DNA from 4 places in the Pseudoalteromonas sp. NS-SX12 genome. Region 1 is predicted to be linked to each of the others. Evidence: predicted binding sites of a transcription regulator. Region 1 holds the regulator's gene; each other region holds the start of a gene.

Region 1 (5,305 bases):
TCTGTTTTTTTAGTTGGTTGTCAAACACCAGCAACAACACAAGATACAACTGCTGAAGTAGTTAAACAACAATCAGAAAACGAACGTGCAAACGCGTTCTTTGAAGAAGTTTTTATGCGCGGCGTAATGCGCAGCCCTGTTTACCAAACCTACATGGGCATCAAAAAAGACTATGACAAATGGGACGACGGTTCTGAAGCACGTGCGTTAGAAGATTTAGCGCTTGCGAAAAAAGACCTTGAAACGCTGCGCGCTTTTGACCGCAGCAAGCTAGATAGCACGACACAAGTTAGCTATGACTTAATGGAACAGCGTTTAGTACAAAGCATTGATGACTTTAAATGGCGCTACCACACGTATCCAGTAAATCAAATGTATGGCACACACTCAATGATCCCTGCATTTTTGATTAACCAACATCAAATTGCCGATTTAAGTGATGCAAAAGCGTATATTTCTCGTTTAAATGGTGTACCAACGGTATTTGAACAACTTGAAAAAGATCTAGAAACTCGTGCTGAAAAAGGCATTATCGCGCCTAAATTCGTGTTCCCACATGTAATTGATTCAAGCAAAAACATCTTAAAAGGTGCGCCTTTCACAAGTGGTGAAGATTCAACCCTGCTTGCTGACTTTAAACGCAAAGTGGCAAAGTTAGAAATCGCACAAGATGAAAAAGACGCTCTTATCACTGATGCAACAAATGCGCTTAAAACAGCGGTTGGCCCTGCCTATGAATCGCTTATCAGCTACTTAATTGGTTTAGAATCTCGCGCTGATAACCGCGATGGTGCTTGGAAGTTCCCGCAAGGTGAGGCTTACTACAACAATGCATTAGCACGCACGACAACAACCGATCTTACGGCAAAAGAAATTCACGCGATTGGTTTAGCTGAAGTTGCACGTATTCATGATGAAATGCGTGAAATCAAAGATAAAGTTGGCTTTAAAGGCGACTTAAAAGCGTTCATGGAGTTCATGAAAACCGACAAGCAGTTCTACTTGCCAAACACGGAAAAAGGTAAAGCAAAATACCTTGCTGATGCGACAGCAATGATCGATAACATGAAGTCACGCCTTGATGAGTTATTTATCGTTAAGCCAAAAGCCGACATGATTGTAAAACGTGTTGAAGCATTCCGTGAAAAAGCAGCGGGTAAAGCATTTTACCAGCAACCTGCGCCAGATGGCTCACGCCCTGGTATTTACTATGCCAACCTGTACGATATGGAAGCGATGCCAACTTACCAAATGGAAGCGCTTGCTTACCATGAAGGTATTCCAGGCCACCACATGCAAATTGCTATCGCGCAAGAGCTTGAAGGCGTTCCTAAGTTCCGTAAATTTGGCGGTTACACAGCATACGTTGAAGGCTGGGGTTTATACTCTGAAATGGTGCCTAAAGAAATGGGTTTATACGAAGACCCTTACTCAGACTTTGGTCGCTTAGCGATGGAGTTATGGCGTGCATGTCGCTTAGTAGTAGATACAGGTATTCACGCGATGAAGTGGACGCGTCAACAAGGTATCGACTACTACGTAAATAACACGCCGAATGCAACCTCAGACGGCGTTAAGATGGTAGAGCGTCACATTGTAATGCCATCACAAGCAACGGCGTACAAAATCGGTATGATCAAGATTGTAGAATTACGTGAAAGCGCGAAAAAGCAACTTGGTGAAAAGTTCGATATTCGTGAATTCCACGATGTAGTGCTTAAGAGCGGCCCGGTGCCACTTAATACTCTTGAAGGCTTTGTAAACGATTGGGTTGCAAGCAAACAAGGTTAATAAGCATTAAAAAATAAAAGGCGTATAAAGCGCCTTTTATTTTTTATCAATTAAGATACAAAAAAGGCCGCAATTGCGGCCTTTTTTACTGTAACAACTTATCGCGGCATTAACCGTTGATGAAGTCGATACCTTCTTGAATGTCTTTGTTAAGCGTTTCAAGCATGTCGTTCTTTGCTTTCTCTTCGAATGCGCTAAGCTCACCGTAAGAAAGGATTTCTTCAACACCGTTTTTGCCTAAACGTACTGGGTGTGCGAAGTATGCAGCGTCACCACCGTCGATTGCAACGTATGCGTAGTCGATAACACCTTCTTCACCTTGTAAGCCTTTAACTAAAGACTGAGTGAAACGTGCAGCTGCTGCGCCCATTGAAAGTGTCGCTGAACCGCCACCCGCTTTTGCGTTAACAACTTCAGTACCCGCGTTTTGAATACGTGGAGTAAGTGCTTCAACTTCTTCTGCTGTGAACTCAACACCTTCAACTTGTGAAAGAAGTGGAAGAATAGTTGTACCTGAGTGACCACCGATTACTGGTACTTTAACAGAAGCAACGTCTACGCCCTTAAGTTCAGCGATGAACGCTTCTGAACGGATAACGTCTAGTGTTGTTACACCGAATACACGGTTAGCTTCGTAAGTACCTGCCTTTTTGAATACTTCAGCAACGATTGGTACAGTGCCGTTTACAGGGTTAGTAATAACACCTACAAGCGCCTTAGGACAGTTTTTAACAATGCCTTCAGCAAGTGTTTTAACAATGCTTGCATTAACATTGAATAAGTCTGCACGGTCCATACCCGGCTTACGCGGCATACCTGCTGGAATAATTACGATATCTGCGCCAGCAAGTGCTGCATCTAAATCGTCTTTACCAAAACCTTCAACTTTAACTGCAGTTGGGATATGTGATAGGTCAACAGCAACACCTGGAACAACTGGCGCTACATCGTATAACGATAGCTCAGAACCAGCTGGTAATTGTGTTTTAAGTAATAAAGAAAGGGCCTGGCCGATACCACCAGCTGCGCCTAAAACTGCAACTTTCATGTGAATTCTCCGTGATTAGAGGTAGGTATTTAAAAAAGTGCCATAAAGATAATGAAAAGTGCGCATAAAAACAAATAAAACAGGTATTTTTTATATAAATCTCGACCATAGTTGTAAACTTTATCCGACTAGATTAGTTGACAACGCTATCAATTAAAAAATCGCGTTTTCATTGAGATTAATTCAACTCTAATTGACTTAAGATGACGATTTTATTAATGCATTTAACCCTAACTTGTGTAAAATTTAAGGTAACGTCCATCAATTGGTTAAACAGCCCGTTCACATGCAAATACAAGATAAACAAGAAGCGCTGGTTAAAGCGTTCAAAGCCCTTTTAAAAGAAGAAAACTTTGGCTCACAAGGCGAGATTGTTGATGCCTTAAAAGACATGGGTTTTGACAATATTAGTCAGAGCAAAGTGTCTCGCATGTTAAGTAAATTTGGTGCTGTACGTACACGTAATGCAAAACAAGAGATGGTGTATTGTTTACCTGCAGAAATGGGCGTACCGACAGCGAAGAGCCCGCTGCGCCAACTGGTAATTGATATTATGCATAACGAAATGATGATCATCATTCGTACCAGCCCAGGTGCTGCACAACTAATTGCACGTTTGCTTGATTCACTTGGCAAAGCAGACGGAGTGTTAGGCACTATTGCCGGTGATGACACGATTTTCATTGCGCCAGCAAAAATTTCAGAAATTGATGTCACGCTTGAACGCGTAAAAAACTTATTTGAAAACGTGTAACTCTATTTTTGAGAGTTCATCCTCATTGATGAACTCTCTGCTACCTAGCTAATTCCCTTAGCATATTCACTGATGGTGCAAAAAATGCCGCACCAAAATCACTTTTCGCAAACTCCAGCCACATATCAGGGCCATTATCATCAATGTAGCCTAAACGGTGTTTGAGAAGCGTTTGAAAGGCATAGCCGTTATTTGCACAGCTAATAAATAAAAAGCCCTGCTGGTTAATATCAGCAAATGGCATGCCTTGATTTAAAAATAATGCATTGCCATGGTCATCGTAAAGCTCTGTACGAGCACTATGACTATTTTCCGGAGCGCAGCTAACCGCTTGGTTAGAATTAGCCATTCGGCCCATTACAATTTCTTGTTCAGCTTTTGAGATTTCTTGCCATGCCTTTAAATCATAACGATAACGCTGCACATGAATATAACTGCCTGCAGAAAATGCAACGTCTTCCTCTCCCACTAAAGCAACAAGCTGCTTTTTGCGACCATGGGGATTGGCAACACCATAAATAAAGCCATTTAGGTCACGACCATCTAAATAATGAAAACACTTAACTTGGTCAATCAGCTCAATATCACCACTCAGTAATTCAATCACTTCCATCACAAACAAATGAACAACATCAAGGCGATCTGCCCTAATTTGTATCATTAAATCTATTGGACGTGATGGCGTAGCATGCTCAATATGTTCAAATTGCGGAAAGCCTGCCAACGTTTTTGGCATTTTACTGGGGTAAATATGTGGCCAGAATTGCGAACCTATCGCCACAACACAAGACACAAGCGCTTCTGAAAATTCGTGATCAAACCGCTCTTGCATATCAATAATACTTGCCAATTTTTTCGACAAGCTGAGTTCTTGGCCATCTAATACATTTAAAAATAAATGCACACCATGTAAATTGGCTTCAGCACAAACTCCTGATTGCGCTTGTGGCATAGCGGATTTCCTACTTAATTGTTATTAGTATAAGCGAAATAATTAACCAAATGCGGACGAACATCAATAGCTAATCGCTGACCATAAGCATAGCGCTGATGTTGCGTGCATGGAATTTCAAGTTCTTGTTGCCCTAGTTTTACACGACATAAATAGCGGTTACCAACAAAACGGCTCGCAACAAACTCGCCTACTCCTTGTTCGTTTTCGCTTAAAGTTAAATATTGAGGCTTTAAGTATATACAGCCTTTTCCTGACACTTCATCTTGGTCATTGGTAACAGGTTCAAGTGAAGTAATCGTACCAAACTCAGTTTTAAATTCAGTGCTCGATGTCGCTTCTGCATCGATAAAAATACCAGCACTTAAAAATGCCGCAACACCTTTTGTCGCAGGTTTGCGATAAAGTGCTTCTGCTGTGCCTAATTGTGCAATTTTGCCCTCTTCCATGATCGCCAATTTATCAGCAAAAGCAAAAGCTTCCTCTTTGGAGTGGGTTACAAAAATAGCGGAAACTTGCTGATCTTTAATAATACGGCGAATATCATCAATTAATTGAAAGCGTACTTGGTGATCGATATTGGAAAATGGTTCATCAAGCAATAATAAACTCGGTTTATATGCCAGTGCGCGAGCAATGGCCACGCGCTGTTGCTGACCACCTGATAATTGGTGAGGATATCGCTCGGCGAATGCCTCTAGCTTAATCAGTGACAGCATTTCTTTAACACGCTCGTTGCGTACACTCGAGGATTCTTTGT
Region 2 (5,305 bases), 1.5 Mb from region 1:
TTGAGTCATTGTTTTTCCTATGGCGTAATCTTGGTTCCCACATGCTCACCATTGAGCAATGCGATTAAGTTATCTGGCTTTTGCCAGCTCGAGATATACACGCCACGTCGTAAATGTTGAGCAGCTTGCAAGCTGGTATTTACTTTTACCTGCATGCCGCCTTTAATGACTCCCTCTTCGATTAATGTGCTGATATCAGCACTTGATAACTGATGTAATGGATTAAGCTTGTGATCTAATACTGCTTCTACATCTGTCATAAAAATAAGTTCCGCATCAAGCAATTGAGCGATACTAGCTGCTGCTTCATCGGCGTTTACGTTGTACCAATTGCCTTCTAAGTCAAAACCAATTGAGCTCACGATCGGAAAACATCCCGCATTTAGCAGCGATTTAAGAATACTGGCATCGTTTTCAATGCAGGTACCGACTTGGCCAAGCGCTTTTAGCTTTTGTTCACTAACAAGACCTGCTTCATAAAGGCTTAAACCAACAGGTTTAAAACCATTACTAATTGCCGCGCCCATTAATTGCTTATTTGCGCAGCCCGCAAGCGCACCAACAATGTAAGGCATTTGTTCACGCGGACTAATACGCAGGCCAAGGTGCTTTGACGTAACAAAGCCCGCATCGCTTAACCAGCTATCTACTAATGAGCCACCGCCATGAACTAGAATAAATTTGTCTTCTGGCTTTTGATGAAGCACATCAATTAACGCTTTTGCAGCGTCAATATTATTTAATACCGCGCCACCTAGCTTAATTACCCAATTAGCCATGATTCACTCCTTGAAAGCCACTATGAGCAGGCAGTCCTAAAGTTAAATTAATACATTGTAGTGCTTGGCCTGACGCGCCTTTAAGTAAATTATCAATCGCAGAAATAACAATAAGTTGTTCACCCTGTAACTGCCAACCAATATCAACAAACGGCGTGTTCTCAACACCTTTAATTGATGGAATAACATCGCCAAGTAAGCGAATTAAAGGTTCATCTGCAAGCACTTGATATGACTCAGCTATTTGCTTTGCAGTCGTGCCTGGTTTTACTGTGACATAGATCGTTTCAAGAATACCGCGCTTAAAATTACCTAAATGCGGTGTGAACAACACCTTGTGGTCAAGGTATTTTTCAATTTCAGGGCCATGTCTATGATTAAATAAACCGTAAGGTTTTAGGCTCACTTCGCAAAAATGCGTTGCCACATTGGCTTTACGCCCAGCGCCAGTAACACCAGAAACCGCATTGATAATCACAGTATCATCAGTAAGTAAGCCAGCTTGTTTTAATGGTTTGAGGGCATTTAGCGCAGCGGTTGGGTAACAACCAGGTACTGCTACTAACTGTGCATTTTTGATTTGATCTTTTTGCCATTCAACAAGACCATAAACAGCTTGTTCTAATAGCTCAGGGCTAGTGTGTTTAAAGCCATAATAGGTTTCATAGTCATCATTTGATGAGAGGCGAAAGCCTCCAGATAAATCAAATACTTTTTTGCCCATTGCTAAAAACTGAGGTGCAAGTTCGACACTGACTGAATGTTCAGTGCATAGGCAAATGGCATCAGCATGTTGTTCGATTACTGAAAACGCCTCACTATTTAACGGCGCTAATTCACCTGCAACAATGCCATTTAGTTCGGGGTAAAGACTAGCAAGCGATTTACCTTTATCTAGGCTATTTTCAGACACATACATACCCACTAACTTTAGCGAGTTATGTAGAGAGATTAATTTGGCAAGCTCAGCACCTGAGTAACCGCTTGCACCAACGATAACGATATTCATATTTTTTCCAAAAAACTATTAAGGGTATAAAGACAAGTTTTCAAAAAGTGTTATCGTCGTAAAATTGAGTTCTGCATGCTGTTAGTCTCGGTACTAATTATTTCAAAATAATGAATTGAAATGCAGAATAAACCAATGTAAATTTATATTCAACTTTTTTGAATAATTATTTATAAGGTATTTTGAGGTATTCATGTCGCAATTACAATTTCTTGATATGTACGGTGCACTTATTGCCGCACCGTCGATTAGCGCAACAGTGCCATCACTCGACATGAGTAACCGCGAAGTCATCAATTTATTGGCAACTTGGTGTGAATCTCTAGGCTTTGCAGTCGAAATTACCGAACTTGATAATAATCCAGGAAAATACAATTTAGCGGCAAAGCTAGGTACAGGTGAAGGCGGTTTAATGCTGGCAGGACATACAGACACAGTGCCATTTGACGATAGTCGTTGGCAGTTCGACCCGTTCAAATTAAGCGAACAAGACAATAAGTTTTATGGCTTAGGCAGTATCGATATGAAAGGCTTTTTTGCTTTTGTTTTAAATGCATTACAAGAAATAGATAACGATACTGGACTCGCTAATCTAAAACAGCCTATTACAATTTTAGCGACCGCAGATGAAGAAACCACAATGGCTGGCGCAATTGAAATCGCCAAACAGAATAAGTTAAAGCCAGCTCGTTGTATTATAGGTGAACCTACCGACATGGTGCCTGTTTATACTCATAAAGGACATATGTCGACGGCAATTCGTGTAACAGGTAAAGCAGGTCATAGCTCTGATCCTGATGCGGGTTTAAACGCGATAGAAGTCATGCAGCTTGTGATTAGTCAGCTATTAAAACTAAAAGAAGATATAAAGAATAAATATTCATTATCAGATTTTAAAATACCCTACCCAACTTTAAACCTTGGACACATTCATGGTGGTGACAATGCCAACCGCATTTGTGGATGTTGTGAGCTACATATTGATATGCGCCCAATTCCCGGCATTAGTATTCCAGAACTTCAAGCAATGCTGTTGCAGGCGGTAGCACCGATAAATGACCAATATCCAAACGCGGTGGCGGTACATGATTTGCACGAACCTATTCCCGCGTTTTCAGGCAGCACCGATAGCAGTTTAGTAAAACTTGCTGAAAAACTGTCTGGTGAAAAAGCACAAGCAGTAAACTATTGCACCGAAGCGCCTTTTTTACAACAACTCGGTTGTGAAACAATCGTAATGGGCCCAGGCTCAATACAACAAGCCCACCAACCCGATGAATTTTTAGCGATGGAAAAAATAAAACCAAGCCAAGAGATGATTAAGCAGCTTATTGTCGCATCCTGTTTCTAAAGCCCCTCGCCTTGCTCATGCAGCTTAATAAAGGCGTTAAAGATCAGCTCATCAATATCACAAAATGGTGAGCTGTCGATGACACCCGTTACCAACTCAATAGGGCTATCATGGTGCACGTCAAAATCAACGTCGTTCATTTGCGTAATCAAACTATCAAGTAGCTCTTGCGTATTATGTTTGTCCGCATTACTTACTAGCGCAACAAACCCATTTTCATCGTAATGCGCAATTATATCAGTCGCTCGAAATGTGGTTTTATAAAGTTCAGCTGTCGTATTTAAAATAGTTATATACTTCTGGCGATCATGACGATAACTAAGCAGCCCTTTCATAAACAAATACACTACCGAAACTTTAAGATTTAACTTTTGGCACACCTTTAAACTAATCGGCGCTAATAACTTAAAACCGGCTTTGTTTGATAACCCTGTTACAGGATCTGTGGTATTTGGTAATTTATTTACTAATTCAAGTTCAACAAGCACCGCAAGCTCTTTTAACAAGGTAATATCGTCGGTATTAAAACTACGCGGTTTGCTATCAATAATGCACAAGGTACCCAGACGACATCCATTTTCATGTTCAAGAGGGATCCCCGCATAAAAACGAATATTTGGCTCGCCCTGTACGAGCGGGTTATCTGCAAAACGCTCATCCGCTAAAGTATCTGTTACAACCAATGCTTGCTCACTTAAAATCGCATGACCGCAAAAGGAAATATCACGCGCTGTTTCACTTGCCGTTAAACCAACACAAGACTTAAACCACTGTCGCTCTTTATCAACTAATGATACCAATGCAATAGGCACGTTAAACATTTTAGCGGCAATTTGCGTAACTCTATCAAGCCTTTGCTCTGGAGGGGTATCGAGCACATTTAAGTTTTGCAGGGTTTTAATTCTTGTATTTTCATTGGCTGGTAAATCGGGGGTTAGCATAGTGAACTCTCACATTACATTACACACAGTATAGGCAACATTGAGTTAAATGCGGTGTTCGTGAACAGCTAATTGAAACATTTACTTTTAGCACGCTCGTGCTATTATCACATCAATAATAGCACGAGCGTACTTTTATGAGTAAAGGTCAAGAAACAAAACAGCAGATCCTCGCAACGGCGTTAAAAATTGCTACCCAGTCAAGCTTAGACAACCTCACTATTGGCGGCCTTGCAGTTGCTACGGGTATGTCCAAATCGGGCTTGTTTTCGCATTTTAAATCAAAAGAAACGCTGCAATTGAATGTACTAACATTCGCCAATGAACTTTTTCAAAGCACGGTTATTCAGCCAATCAACCGCGAGCTTGATCCTCTTGGGCAATTACTTAGCTTGTGTGAGAACTGGCTAGATTGGTATGAAAACCAAGCAAAGACCTGCATTTTTATCTCCGCGGCAGTGGAATTTGATGACCAACCAGGCGCTATACACGACCAAGTTAAGCAAGATCTTGCAAATTGGCTTGGCTATCTAACTCACAAGGTTAAGCAAGTAATAAGTGCCGGGCAATTCAAACAAGACGTAAGCGCAGAGCAATTTGTGTTTGAACTCTACGCACTTTATTTGGGCAGCCAAAGCATGTCGTGGCTAGGTGTTGAAGACGCTGAGCATAGCCGTTTTAAAACAGCCCTAAACCAATTAATTGAGCGCCACCGCGCAGAGGAATCTGTATGAGCAGTAAAATCTATTTTTCATCATCGGCAAAAAGAAAGCCGCTTGCCTACTATTTGATTAAAGCGGCATCGACTACCGCGCTTAAAATTGCTCCAAAGTTTGCCTTTAATCAAACAAGAAAATTACTGTTAACACCGGTAAAAAATCGCAAAAGAACAACTTTGTCAGCCCAGTTTACGCAACAAAAACTGTCAACAGAGCACGGTGACTTACACCTTACCTCAATCGGTGAAGGTCCAGTTGTTGTTTTTACCCATGGCTGGTCTGGTAGCAGCCGTCAATTTTTACCACTTATGGAGAAAGTAGCGGCAAGTGGTTTTAAAGCGATGGCATTTGATCATTACGGTCATGGTGAAAGCGATGGTAAGTTTGCTAATTTACCGCTTTTTATCAAAGGGCTAAAATCGGTAATGGCAAGCATTGATCAACCAAAAGCAATTGTCAGTCATTCTATGGGAACAATTGCAGCACTTAATGTGAGTAAAGATGTA
Region 3 (5,305 bases), 980 kb from region 1:
ATGCATCGGCAATGGCGTGGTCTTCGTCAGATAACAGAGGGAAGTTAAGCTCTTTTTTGGTTTCGAAGTTTTTAAGGCGTTTTACCGGATCTGGGCTAATGCCAACCGCAACGGTATTAAGCGCTGCAAGTTCCGCTTTATGATCGCGCAGATTTTCAGCTTGCACTGTACAGCCCGGTGTGGATGCTTTTGGGTAAAAATAAACAAGTACTTTGTTTTCTTTTAATAATTCTGCAAGTTCTACTGTGTCACCGTTTTGATCGGCAAGTGAAAATAGCGGTGCTTTATCGCCAGCTTGAAGCGTATTCATATTATAATTTCCTATCGAATCCGTTTTAAAATGTGTTCTACGTTAGACTTTGAAAAAATGATCTCAAGTTGATGTTTAAATTCAGCTTCATCCACGTCACGCGAGAAATTAATGTCAATTTCCGAGCGCATTACCACATCACCATCTTGTTCAACACTATCAGATTTAAGTGCTGCAATATTTACTTGGTAGTCAGCCATCAATTGCGTCACTTTGCTTAGTGTGCCTGGCGTATCAGGGCCGTGGTAGGTTAGTTTATAACCTGCTTTATACTGTTTTTCTTGATGTTGGCTGGTGCGTTTCATCATGGTTAATAAACCAAGTTCAACGCTTTTTGTCGGAATATTATATTCAACACGACTAATGGCAGAAATATCGCCTTCAAGCAACATTATAAAGGTGAATTCATTGCCTAAAATGGCAATGCGGCTATCAATAATATTGCAATTAGTTTCACTTACTAGCTTGGTAAGCTCACTCACTATGCCGGGGCGATCTTCGCCGATGGCAGTAACAACAAGTTGATTTCCAGTGTTTAACGTCATTTTTAGTCTCAATGGGTTAATAACGTGGCCGCGAATTTTAGCAAATTTAAATGGGTTCAACCATGTAAATATATGATGTGGTGAAAATTATAGCGAATTGTTAAGAATAAATTAAAGATAGGGTGGTGGTTTCTTGTGTTTGGCCCTTAGTAAAAGTAACATAGGCGGCAATTTTGAGAATAATATTATGAACCAAACAGTGTGTGCTGCGTCAAATCAAGCAAATAATAAAGAGCACACCAAGGAGAAATTTGTGCAGTATTGGATCCGAAATTCATTGGTTGTCGCTATCTCAATGGCGATTACTGCTTGTTCTGTTTTCACCAATGATTCGCATCATAAACGCAATTACCGTGTTAATGATGAACTTAAAGTGCCAGGTAACCTGACAAAACCATACAAAGATCCTGCCTACGATCTTGACTCGGCACAATATACATCAGCTGAAGAAAGTGCATTATATCTGGTAAAAGCACCGGCTCAAGTGCTTACTTTTGCACAAGGTTCATGGATTAACGAAGGCGATAAAGAGTCGCGCATTTTCTTCGATAAAAACGAAGGTATTCAAGATTTAGAAAGTTTTATTTGGCAAGCGATTGACGATTTATTTGTTGAGCGCCAAGTAACCACAGAAAATAAAGCTGACAATTACGTAGTGACTAACTGGCATACAATTGAAGAGCCAATTGATGTTTGGTGGTGGGAAGAAGAGCGTGAGCTAAGCCGTCAAAAATTTAAGTTTATTGTTGAATCTGAAGAGCATAAACGCACCGCATCGGTAAAGGTTGAACTAGTTGATTTTGAATCGAAATACGACGAGTTAACAGCGGTACTGCAGCAGCGTTTAGAAGTGGCGGCGCTCAATGAGTTTATTGGTCAGTTCGACTTTAACTACCGACAGTTAATGGTTGAATTAAATAAAGCTCGCGGCATTGTATCGCTGCAAATGGGCTTTGATGACAAAGGTAACGCGGCGTTTGTAACTGAGCAAAAAGCACGTGATATTTTTGAGCGCTTCCCAAGCTTCTTAGAGCGCGTTGGTTTCAATATTGATGAAATCGAGCAATCTCGTAACTTAATTTTCGCCACGTACGAAACACCAGACGAAAGCGTTTGGGATTCAATTTGGGGTGATGACGTTCGTAAACTGCCACTTGAAGCAGGTCAGTATCAATTATTGGTTGCTGAAACGAAGACCGGTGGCACATCAATTACTTGGCTTGATGCTGAGGGTGAAACATTAGAGCCGGGCACGTTAAGCGATACACTACAAGTTATTTTAGCCATGCTAAAAGAGCGCGGTGTAACCGTTCAATAATTTATAAAATTAGATTAGCAAAAAAGAGCCCTCGGCTCTTTTTTGCTTTTAAACGATAGAAAAGTAGCGATTAAAATAGCAAATAAGTAAATGGTTATGCATTTTGTTGGCAAAGATATGCAAATCAATTTACCGCTATCACTTTAAAGGTAACAAGTATGAGTTTGGAAGCTAATCAATCGACTGCACCACGCAGTAATTTTGCGACCATTATGATTTTCCTTATTCCGTCATTAATAGGCGTGTTTTTATTTATGACACCGATTAACTATGGTGGCGAATTCACTATCCCTATAGCGATATTGGCTAAGGAATTAAAAGGCGCGTTAGCACACTCAATTACGCTTATTGTGACATCGGTGATTGTATCAATGGCAGTAATATCGGGCTTAGCTACGCTATTTAAACCAAAGTTTTTAAAAGCGGGTAGCTTTGTCCGTCACTTACTGATTGTTAGCCCGATTTGGCTTGTGGCACGTACGTTAGGCGCTATCTTTGTGCTAATGGCGTACTTAAAAGTCGGTACGTTTTCGATTGGTGATACCAAAATTGAGATTCACTCAGACGCAGTTGGTGGCTTGGTACTGCACGAGTTGATGCCAATTTTATTTTCGGTATTTATTTTAGCTGGTTTATTACTGCCTTTATTGCTTAATTTCGGTTTGCTTGAATTAGTCGGTACATTACTGACTAAAGTAATGCGTCCACTTTTTGGTGTACCGGGTCGCAGTGCCGTTAACTGTGTTGCCTCTTGGTTAGGTGACGGCAGTGTGGGTATTTTAATGACTGCGAAGCAGTATGAAGAAAAACATTATACACAGCGTGAAGCGGCGATTATTGGTACAACTTTCTCGGCGGTTTCAATTACCTTTTGTTTGGTGGTTATTGGTCAAGTAAAATTGGCGCATTTATTTGCACCGTTTTACCTAACTGTATGTATGGCGGGTATTGCCGCTGCACTGATTGTTCCGCGCTTGCCACCACTTAGATTCAAAAAAGACATATACATTGATGGTGAAGAAGTAAAAGGTAACCCAGAGGCATTACCTGAAGGGAAAACCTTGTTTAAACATTCACTTGATGTAGCACTTGATAAAGCACGTCATGCGCAAACAATTAAAGAAACCCTTATTGATGGTTTAAAAAACGCCGTTGATATGGTGTTTGCGGTACTGCCAGTAGTTATGGCAATCGGTACGATTGCACTTGTGATTGCTGAATATACGCCATTATTTCAATGGTTAGGCACACCGTTTATTCCACTGTTTGAACTGATGCAAATTCCGGAAGCTGAAAAGGCTGCGCAAACTGTGGTTGTGGGTTTTGCCGATATGTTTATTCCATCAATTTTGGCGGCGCAAAATATTAACAGTGAACTGACGCGTTTTGTGGTTGCGGCAATGAGTGTAACCCAGTTGATTTACATGTCTGAAGTGGGTGCACTGTTACTAGGTAGCAAAATTCCAGTAAATATCTTTGAGTTATTTATGATTTTTATTTTGCGTACATTAGTAACGCTACCGGTAATTGCCTTAATGGGACATTGGCTAGTAGGCTAATTTTCTTGATCTTTTTCGGCTCGCTGTTTTTCTTCTAATGAGCGGCGAGCTTTTTCTATCGGATCTTGATTAAAGTTTTTCATGTCCATTTTTGCGGAATGCTTTAGTAACGCGATATTGCTCCAAATCACGCCAAGCACAATTGCGATTATTAAGATTGTGGCCCATATGCTCATAGATTTGCCTAAAAGTTGTGAATTTCTTTAATTTTAACCCAGTAAATGGAACTTAATAAGTTCTTTTTCATCAATTAAATAGTTGTTACTATTAGCGCGTTTCGCGTAATTACATTTTATTCTGGAGCACTGCGTTGTCACTTGAGCGAGTATTAGTTTGGCCTGAGGCTTATCCACTTTTATTAAAAGGTTTGTTAGAGCAAAATGGTGCATTTATTTTGGATGCCCTTGAAGCTTGGCCGAAATGCGAAGAGACCAAAGACGCGCAAGGGATCAGCACCAGCGTGCTACCGCCACTGTATTATTTATTGTGGCTAAAGCCGGCAGAGCCATTTGAGCAATGTTTCTATCAGCATATATTTGAATACGATGATAATGCTCAGCAGTATATTGAATCAGCTATTGCGCATTTACATCAGCAACTCAACAGCAAAGAAGCAATAAGCGAACTCTTGTTATCACGAATCGACCAATACGCAGCGATTGGCAATCAGGTTGCGATGCAAAGTGAGCTAACACTTACCTCACTGTGTATGCACTTGCGTTTCTTTAAGTTGTTTCAGCAGTTTTTAAACCTTGGCATGCCGTTATCACACGACGATGTGTTAGCGATTTGGGCGGATGATGATTTTCGTGAAGTTGCTTTACCCTTTATTAAAAGTAATGTAACTGGTGATACCAATGTATTGGCAGAAGAAATCGCCGATAGATTGCGCCAAGGCGAAGACTTTTTTGATTTGTTACTTGCACTCTCTGATGGTGAAGTTGATAACCGTTTGTTAGAGCGCGCGCTGCTATCTCATATTTCACAACCTGATGCTAAACAAAGCTTATGTATGCGCTTTATTGAGCAGGGGGCAAAAGGGCAGATCACTGATGAAGATGGCTTAACCGCGTTAATTTGGTCAGCTAAGCAAGGCTTTGCAAATGTATTTGATGCATTGCTAAGTAAGGAACGTGCAAGTGAATGCGACTTAAAAGGTAATAACTTGCTGCATTTTGCGGTGCGAGCTCGCAGTTTGGATATTATTAGTAAAGCGCTTAACGGTGGCGTAAATTATCATCAAAAAGACAGTGATGGCCTTACACCATATCGTTTAGCGGTTGAACTAGAGCTGCCTGAAGTGATAAAGCACTTCGAACACAAGTTTGGTATTAAAGAATTGAGTGAAGAAGGGCAATTAAAACTGATCCAGCATGTGCATTTGTTACATGCATTAGTGTGTTTTATTTTGCCGTTACAGATTTTTCTGATCTTTTCAGACTCAATTACTATAAAAACAGAAATCAGCATTGCGACAACGCTAGTGTCACTCGGTGCATTTGCTTTTGCCTTGTCATTAAAGCGCAGCAACTTATACCCAAATATTAAGCACCCGTTTGCATTAACGCTTATT
Region 4 (5,305 bases), 130 kb from region 1:
GCGAAGGCATTAAGCAAAATGTGACTTTGCCGCAAGTACTAGCCAAAAAACTACTGCCACAATTCCAAGCGCACGTTGTAACGGATCATACGCAAAGTGTTTTTTGGATGCCTGTGGCTGAAATGCCAGACAGTATTTCTGCAAAAGATAAAGCGCAAATCGAAGAAGACTATCAAGCGCTTATTCTGAACACGCTGGTACCAGCATACGCAAAAATGGCTAAATTCTTAGAGCAAGAATACATTCCAGCTGCAAACGAGAAAGTAGGCTATGCAAATTTACCAAATGGTAAAGCTTGGTACGAGTTCTTAATTAAGCAACACACCACGCTTGATTTAAATGCCGACGAAATTCACGAAATAGGTTTGAGTGAAGTAGAGCGCATTTTAAATGAAATGAAAGGCGTAAAAGAAGCCGTTGGTTTTGAAGGTGATTTAGCCGCATTTTTTGTTCATTTACGTGATAGCGATGAATTCTACTATGATAAGCCTGAAGACCTTGTAAAAGCGTATGAAGATGTAAAAGTTAAGATTGATGCTCAGTTGCCAAAACTCTTCGATATCGCGCCTAAGGCAGATTACGTAGTTAAACCAGTAGAAGCATTTAGAGCGGCGTCTGCTGCGGGTGCTTCTTACCAAGCCCCAGCACCAGATGGTTCAAGACCGGGTGTGTTTTACATCAATACACATAACCTAAAAGCGCAGCCTAAGTTTTTACTTGAAACGCTCTCTATTCACGAGGCAGCGCCTGGTCACCATTTCCAAATTGCACTACAACAAGAAGTGGAAGGTTTACCACGCTTTAGAAAGTTTGGTGGCTACACCGTGTTTGCTGAAGGCTGGGCACTGTATGCTGAAAGCTTAGGTAAAGAACTTGGTTTATTTACTGACCCTTACATGTGGTACGGACGTTTAGTTGATGAGCAATTACGTGCGATGCGTTTGGTATTAGATACCGGTTTCCATGCCAAAGGTTGGACACGTGAGCAGGGTATTGAATACATGAAAGCAAATTCATCTATGGCTGAAAGTGACATTATTTCAGAAGTTGAGCGTTATATCGGTTGGCCTGGTCAAGCGCTATCATATAAGTTGGGTGAATTTAAAATCCGCGAGCTTCGTGAAAAAGCAAAAGCCGCGCTTGGTGACAAATTTGATATTAAAGCGTTCCATACACAAATTCTAATTGATGGTGCACTGCCAATGCCGATTCTAGAAGCTAAACTAGATAGCTGGATTGAAAGTGTAAAATAGGCAAATTTAAGTAGCAGTTTCGGCTGCTACTTAAGACAAAAACTTGTATATTATAGCCGCCTTAGCTACAAAAATAAGCAAACTGCATATTCTGTGAACGAACAGAAAAAATATGACTAAAATTGTTTGACTTATTTTCAATAGGCTTTAATATACGCACCCACAAGACGGAGAGGTGGCCGAGTGGCCGAAGGCGCTCCCCTGCTAAGGGAGTATAGGGTTTGTAGCCCTATCGAGGGTTCGAATCCCTCCTTCTCCGCCATGTCTTGTACGGACGCGTAGCTCAGCTGGATAGAGTACCTGGCTACGAACCAGGCGGTCGGAGGTTCGAATCCTCCCGCGTCCGCCACTTTACTAAAGTGGTTAAATAAATAGTCATCGACTAAGATGTAAAGTTAGAAATATACGGACGCGTAGCTCAGCTGGATAGAGTACCTGGCTACGAACCAGGCGGTCGGAGGTTCGAATCCTCCCGCGTCCGCCACTTTACTAAAGTGGTTAAATAAATAGTCATCGGCTAAGATGTAAAATTAGAAATATCGCGGACGCGTAGCTCAGCTGGATAGAGTACCTGGCTACGAACCAGGCGGTCGGAGGTTCGAATCCTCCCGCGTCCGCCACTTCTTTTGAAGTGACATCAACCGACAAACGTCGGTTTTTTTGTCTCTATGATTTAATGGAAACAAACATCAGAGTGAGATGTAAACACTAAGCATACAACAAACTCGATGCACAACTGGATAGGTTATTTAGGTTGGCTACGAACAAGGTTCGTAAACATCAGAGTGAGATGTAAAAACTAAAGCATACTGCGGACGCGTAGCTCAGCTGGATAGAGTACCTGGCTACGAACCAGGCGGTCGGAGGTTCGAATCCTCCCGCGTCCGCCACTTCTTATGAAGTGATATCAACCGACGAAAGTCGGTTTTTTTGTGCCTAAATTTCATTACTTATTTATACCTAGATCGAGTTGGCTACGAACACGGTTTGTAAACATCAGTGTTAGATGTAAAAACTAAAGCATACTGTGTACGTGTAGCTCAGCTGGATAGAATACCTAGCTACGAACCAGCCGGTCGGAGGTTCACTCTTTTAGGTAAACAAGTCCCGCGTCCGCAACTTCTTCTGAAGTGACATCAACCATTGAGCGTCGGTTTTTTGTGCCTAAATTTCATTACCTATTTATACCTAGTTCGAGTTGGCAACGAACAAGGTTCGTAAGCATCAAAGTTAGTTTTAAACACTAAGACATATTGCGAACGCGTAGCCCTGCTGGATAGAGTACCTAGCTACGAACCAGGCGGTCGGAGGTTCATTCTTTTAGGTAAATAAGTCCCGCGTCGACCATTTGCTTTAGGAAGCAATTACCAAATTGAAGCAGTTGCCGATATGTGAAATTTAGTTATTCTCTTTCTCAAATCTCAAATCTCAAATCTCAAATCTCAAATCTCAAATCTCAAATCTCAAATCTCAGTCTAGCTACAAACGTATCTGGCTAAATTGCCTATTTTCAAACGCTTTTCATTGTTACTTTACGTTAACGTAAAGTGTACTTTGAATTTGAATAACCATTCTTATCGAACAGTATAAGTTAGAACATAAAAATTGGTCTTACCAATTTCATGTGTTATTTCTAGAATAACTCATTCCGAATAGATTGATTTGATTATAACGCTAGGTGTTTAATTTCTATTGCCTAGCTTGTTAAGCATGACTAATCATGGGGCAAAATAAGTCATGAAATAAGCTCATGTTTGTCATCTTTTTAGCCTATTGTTAATGGAGTGTTTAATAATGTATAGTGTTGTGAATTGGTTTTACCAATTGACAACTAAGTTTAAGTGATCAATATTGATTACCAATTTTGAATAGTTATTAAAAATATTTAACTAAAAATTCTTGATTGAGGTGGGGAATGGACGTATCAGGATTGCTGTTAGAGGCGGCTGTTTTAATGTTAACAGGTATGGTGGTGGTATTTGTCTTTTTGACGATACTGATCTTTACCATCAAAGCAATGTCTAAAGTACTTGCGAATTTTCAAACGCCTGAGGTAACGCCAAATCCAGTTAAATTATCTGGGAATCAAGTACCAACAAGCCACGTAGCTGCGATTGCCGCGGCAGTTAAGCAATACCGCGAAAAGCAATAATAAGAAGGGGCCAAATCATGTCACAACTAAAATTAACCGAATTAGTACTGCGCGATGCACACCAGTCATTACTCGCGACCCGTTTACGCTTAGAAGATATGTTACCAATTGCTGAAAAGCTGGATAAAGTAGGTTATTGGTCAATGGAATCGTGGGGCGGGGCGACGTTTGACGCCTGTATTCGTTATTTAGGTGAAGATCCTTGGCACCGCATTCGTGCGTTAAAAGCGGCAATGCCGAATACCAAACAGCAAATGTTGCTTCGTGGTCAAAACTTATTAGGTTACCGTCATTATGCTGACGATGTGGTAGAGCGTTTTGTTGAACGAGCACATAAAAACGGTGTCGACGTTTTTCGTATTTTTGATGCAATGAATGATGTGCGTAATTTAGAAACCGCTATTAAATCAGCGGTAAAAGTAGGTGCACACGCACAAGGTACAATCTCATACACAGTTAGCCCTGTGCACAACCTGCAAATGTGGCTTGATCAAGCAAAACAATTGGAAGATTTAGGTGTTCATTCTATTTGTATTAAAGATATGGCGGGTCTGCTTAATCCATACGATGCAGAAAAACTAATTACCGGCTTAAAAGAGACTGTTGCTGTACCAATCGCAATGCAATGCCACGCAACTACCGGACTAAGCACCGCAACGTATCAAAAGGCGATTGATGCTGGTATTGATATGCTAGATACCGCAATCTCAAGCATGAGTATGACCTATGGCCACAGCGCTACTGAAACAATTGTATCTATCGTAGAGAATACTAACCGTGCAACCGGCCTTGATATGAACTTACTGGAAGAAATTGCTGCGTACTTTAGAGACGTACGCAAGAAATACGCTAAGTTTGAAGGCAGCCTGAAAGGTGTTGATGGCCGTATTTTGTTAGCGCAAGTGCCAGGTGGTATGTTAACAAATATGGAAAATCAGCTTAAAGAACAAGGCGCTGACGATAAGTTAGACGATGTATTGTTGGAAATTCCTAAAGTGCGTGAAGATCTTGGCTTTTTACCGCTTGTTACACCTACATCGCAAATTGTTGGTACCCAAGCAGTGTTAAATGTTTTAACCGGTGAACGTTACAAGTCGATCACCAAAGAGACCGCTGGTGTGCTTAAAGGCGAGTACGGTTCTACCCCTGCGCCCGTAAATAAAGAATTGCAAGAGCGTGTACTTGATGGCGCAGAGCCAATCACGTGTCGCCCTGCAGATCAAATTGAACCAGAACTCAGTAAATTAGAGCAAGAGCTTGATGAAATTGCACAAAAAGATAAATTAGATTTAGCCGATGATGTGATTGATGATGTATTAACGTATGCATTATTTCCGCAAATTGGTCTGAAATATCTGAAAAATCGCAATAATCCTGAGGCGTTTGAGCCAGCACCAAGTAATGAGCCACTGCCTACTGAGCAGGTACCCGCGCCAAAACCAAGTGGCAAAACAGAGCATTACAGCATCAGTGTTGATGGCAAAGTGTATGCAGTAAGTGTTGCCCCAAGCGGTGAACTTACCAATATTCAACCAGCACCAAGTGCATCGAGTCAACATACTGATGTATTACCGCAATCAACCTCTGTTGATGCTGCCGAAACGCTAAATTCTCCGCTGTCTGGCAATATTTTTAAAGTGAATGCCAAGCCTGGTCAACAAGTGGCGAAAGGCGACGTTGTGATCATTATGGAAGCCATGAAAATGGAAACTGAAGTTCGTGCGGCTAAAGATGGCACTATCGCAGAAATATTTGTATCTGAAGGGGATTCAGTTGCAACTGGCGAACCTTTATTGTCGTTAGCGTAAAGGTTGGAGAGTTGTAATGGAAAGCTTAATAACCTTATGGCAAGCCACGGGTATTGCCAACTTAGAACTTCCTCAGCTGATTATGATGCTGG

Evidence for each region. The regulator ArgR, encoded in region 1, controls arginine synthesis, uptake and breakdown. The targets are predictions, from matches to a motif close to ANTGAATANNTATTCANT.
Region 2: the regulator ArgR is predicted to act here: its motif matches at 1,946-1,963, upstream of argC (N-acetyl-gamma-glutamyl-phosphate reductase).
Region 3: the regulator ArgR is predicted to act here: its motif matches at 2,259-2,276, upstream of AC2IOM_RS12580 (YjiH family protein).
Region 4: the regulator ArgR is predicted to act here: its motif matches at 3,117-3,134, upstream of AC2IOM_RS08690 (OadG family protein).

Annotation. Positions count from the first base shown of each region.
Region 1 covers NZ_CM170634.1:1,736,652-1,741,956, reverse strand. The annotation lists gene AC2IOM_RS08115 (DUF885 domain-containing protein) at 1-1,791, shown strand, start outside; gene mdh (malate dehydrogenase) at 1,901-2,839, opposite strand; gene argR (transcriptional regulator ArgR) at 3,126-3,593, shown strand; gene AC2IOM_RS08100 (Dyp-type peroxidase) at 3,634-4,545, opposite strand; gene AC2IOM_RS08095 (ABC transporter ATP-binding protein) at 4,560-5,305, opposite strand, start outside.
Region 2 covers NZ_CM170634.1:231,597-236,901, forward strand. The annotation lists gene AC2IOM_RS01135 (ornithine carbamoyltransferase) at 1-9, opposite strand, end outside; gene argB (acetylglutamate kinase) at 18-779, opposite strand; gene argC (N-acetyl-gamma-glutamyl-phosphate reductase) at 772-1,788, opposite strand; gene argE (acetylornithine deacetylase) at 1,982-3,139, shown strand; gene AC2IOM_RS01155 (GAF domain-containing protein) at 3,136-4,080, opposite strand; gene AC2IOM_RS01160 (TetR/AcrR family transcriptional regulator) at 4,218-4,814, shown strand; gene AC2IOM_RS01165 (alpha/beta fold hydrolase) at 4,811-5,305, shown strand, end outside.
Region 3 covers NZ_CM170634.1:2,718,890-2,724,194, reverse strand. The annotation lists gene bcp (thioredoxin-dependent thiol peroxidase) at 1-310, opposite strand, end outside; gene AC2IOM_RS12590 (glycine cleavage system transcriptional repressor) at 322-855, opposite strand; gene bamC (outer membrane protein assembly factor BamC) at 1,043-2,173, shown strand; gene AC2IOM_RS12580 (YjiH family protein) at 2,332-3,732, shown strand; gene AC2IOM_RS12575 (DUF2897 family protein) at 3,729-3,908, opposite strand; gene AC2IOM_RS12570 (ankyrin repeat domain-containing protein) at 4,043-5,305, shown strand, end outside.
Region 4 covers NZ_CM170634.1:1,864,843-1,870,147, forward strand. The annotation lists gene AC2IOM_RS08660 (DUF885 domain-containing protein) at 1-1,253, shown strand, start outside; tRNA gene AC2IOM_RS08665 (tRNA-Ser) at 1,423-1,515, shown strand; tRNA gene AC2IOM_RS08670 (tRNA-Arg) at 1,526-1,602, shown strand; tRNA gene AC2IOM_RS08675 (tRNA-Arg) at 1,661-1,737, shown strand; tRNA gene AC2IOM_RS08680 (tRNA-Arg) at 1,797-1,873, shown strand; tRNA gene AC2IOM_RS08685 (tRNA-Arg) at 2,067-2,143, shown strand; gene AC2IOM_RS08690 (OadG family protein) at 3,169-3,405, shown strand; gene oadA (sodium-extruding oxaloacetate decarboxylase subunit alpha) at 3,423-5,213, shown strand; gene AC2IOM_RS08700 (sodium ion-translocating decarboxylase subunit beta) at 5,230-5,305, shown strand, end outside.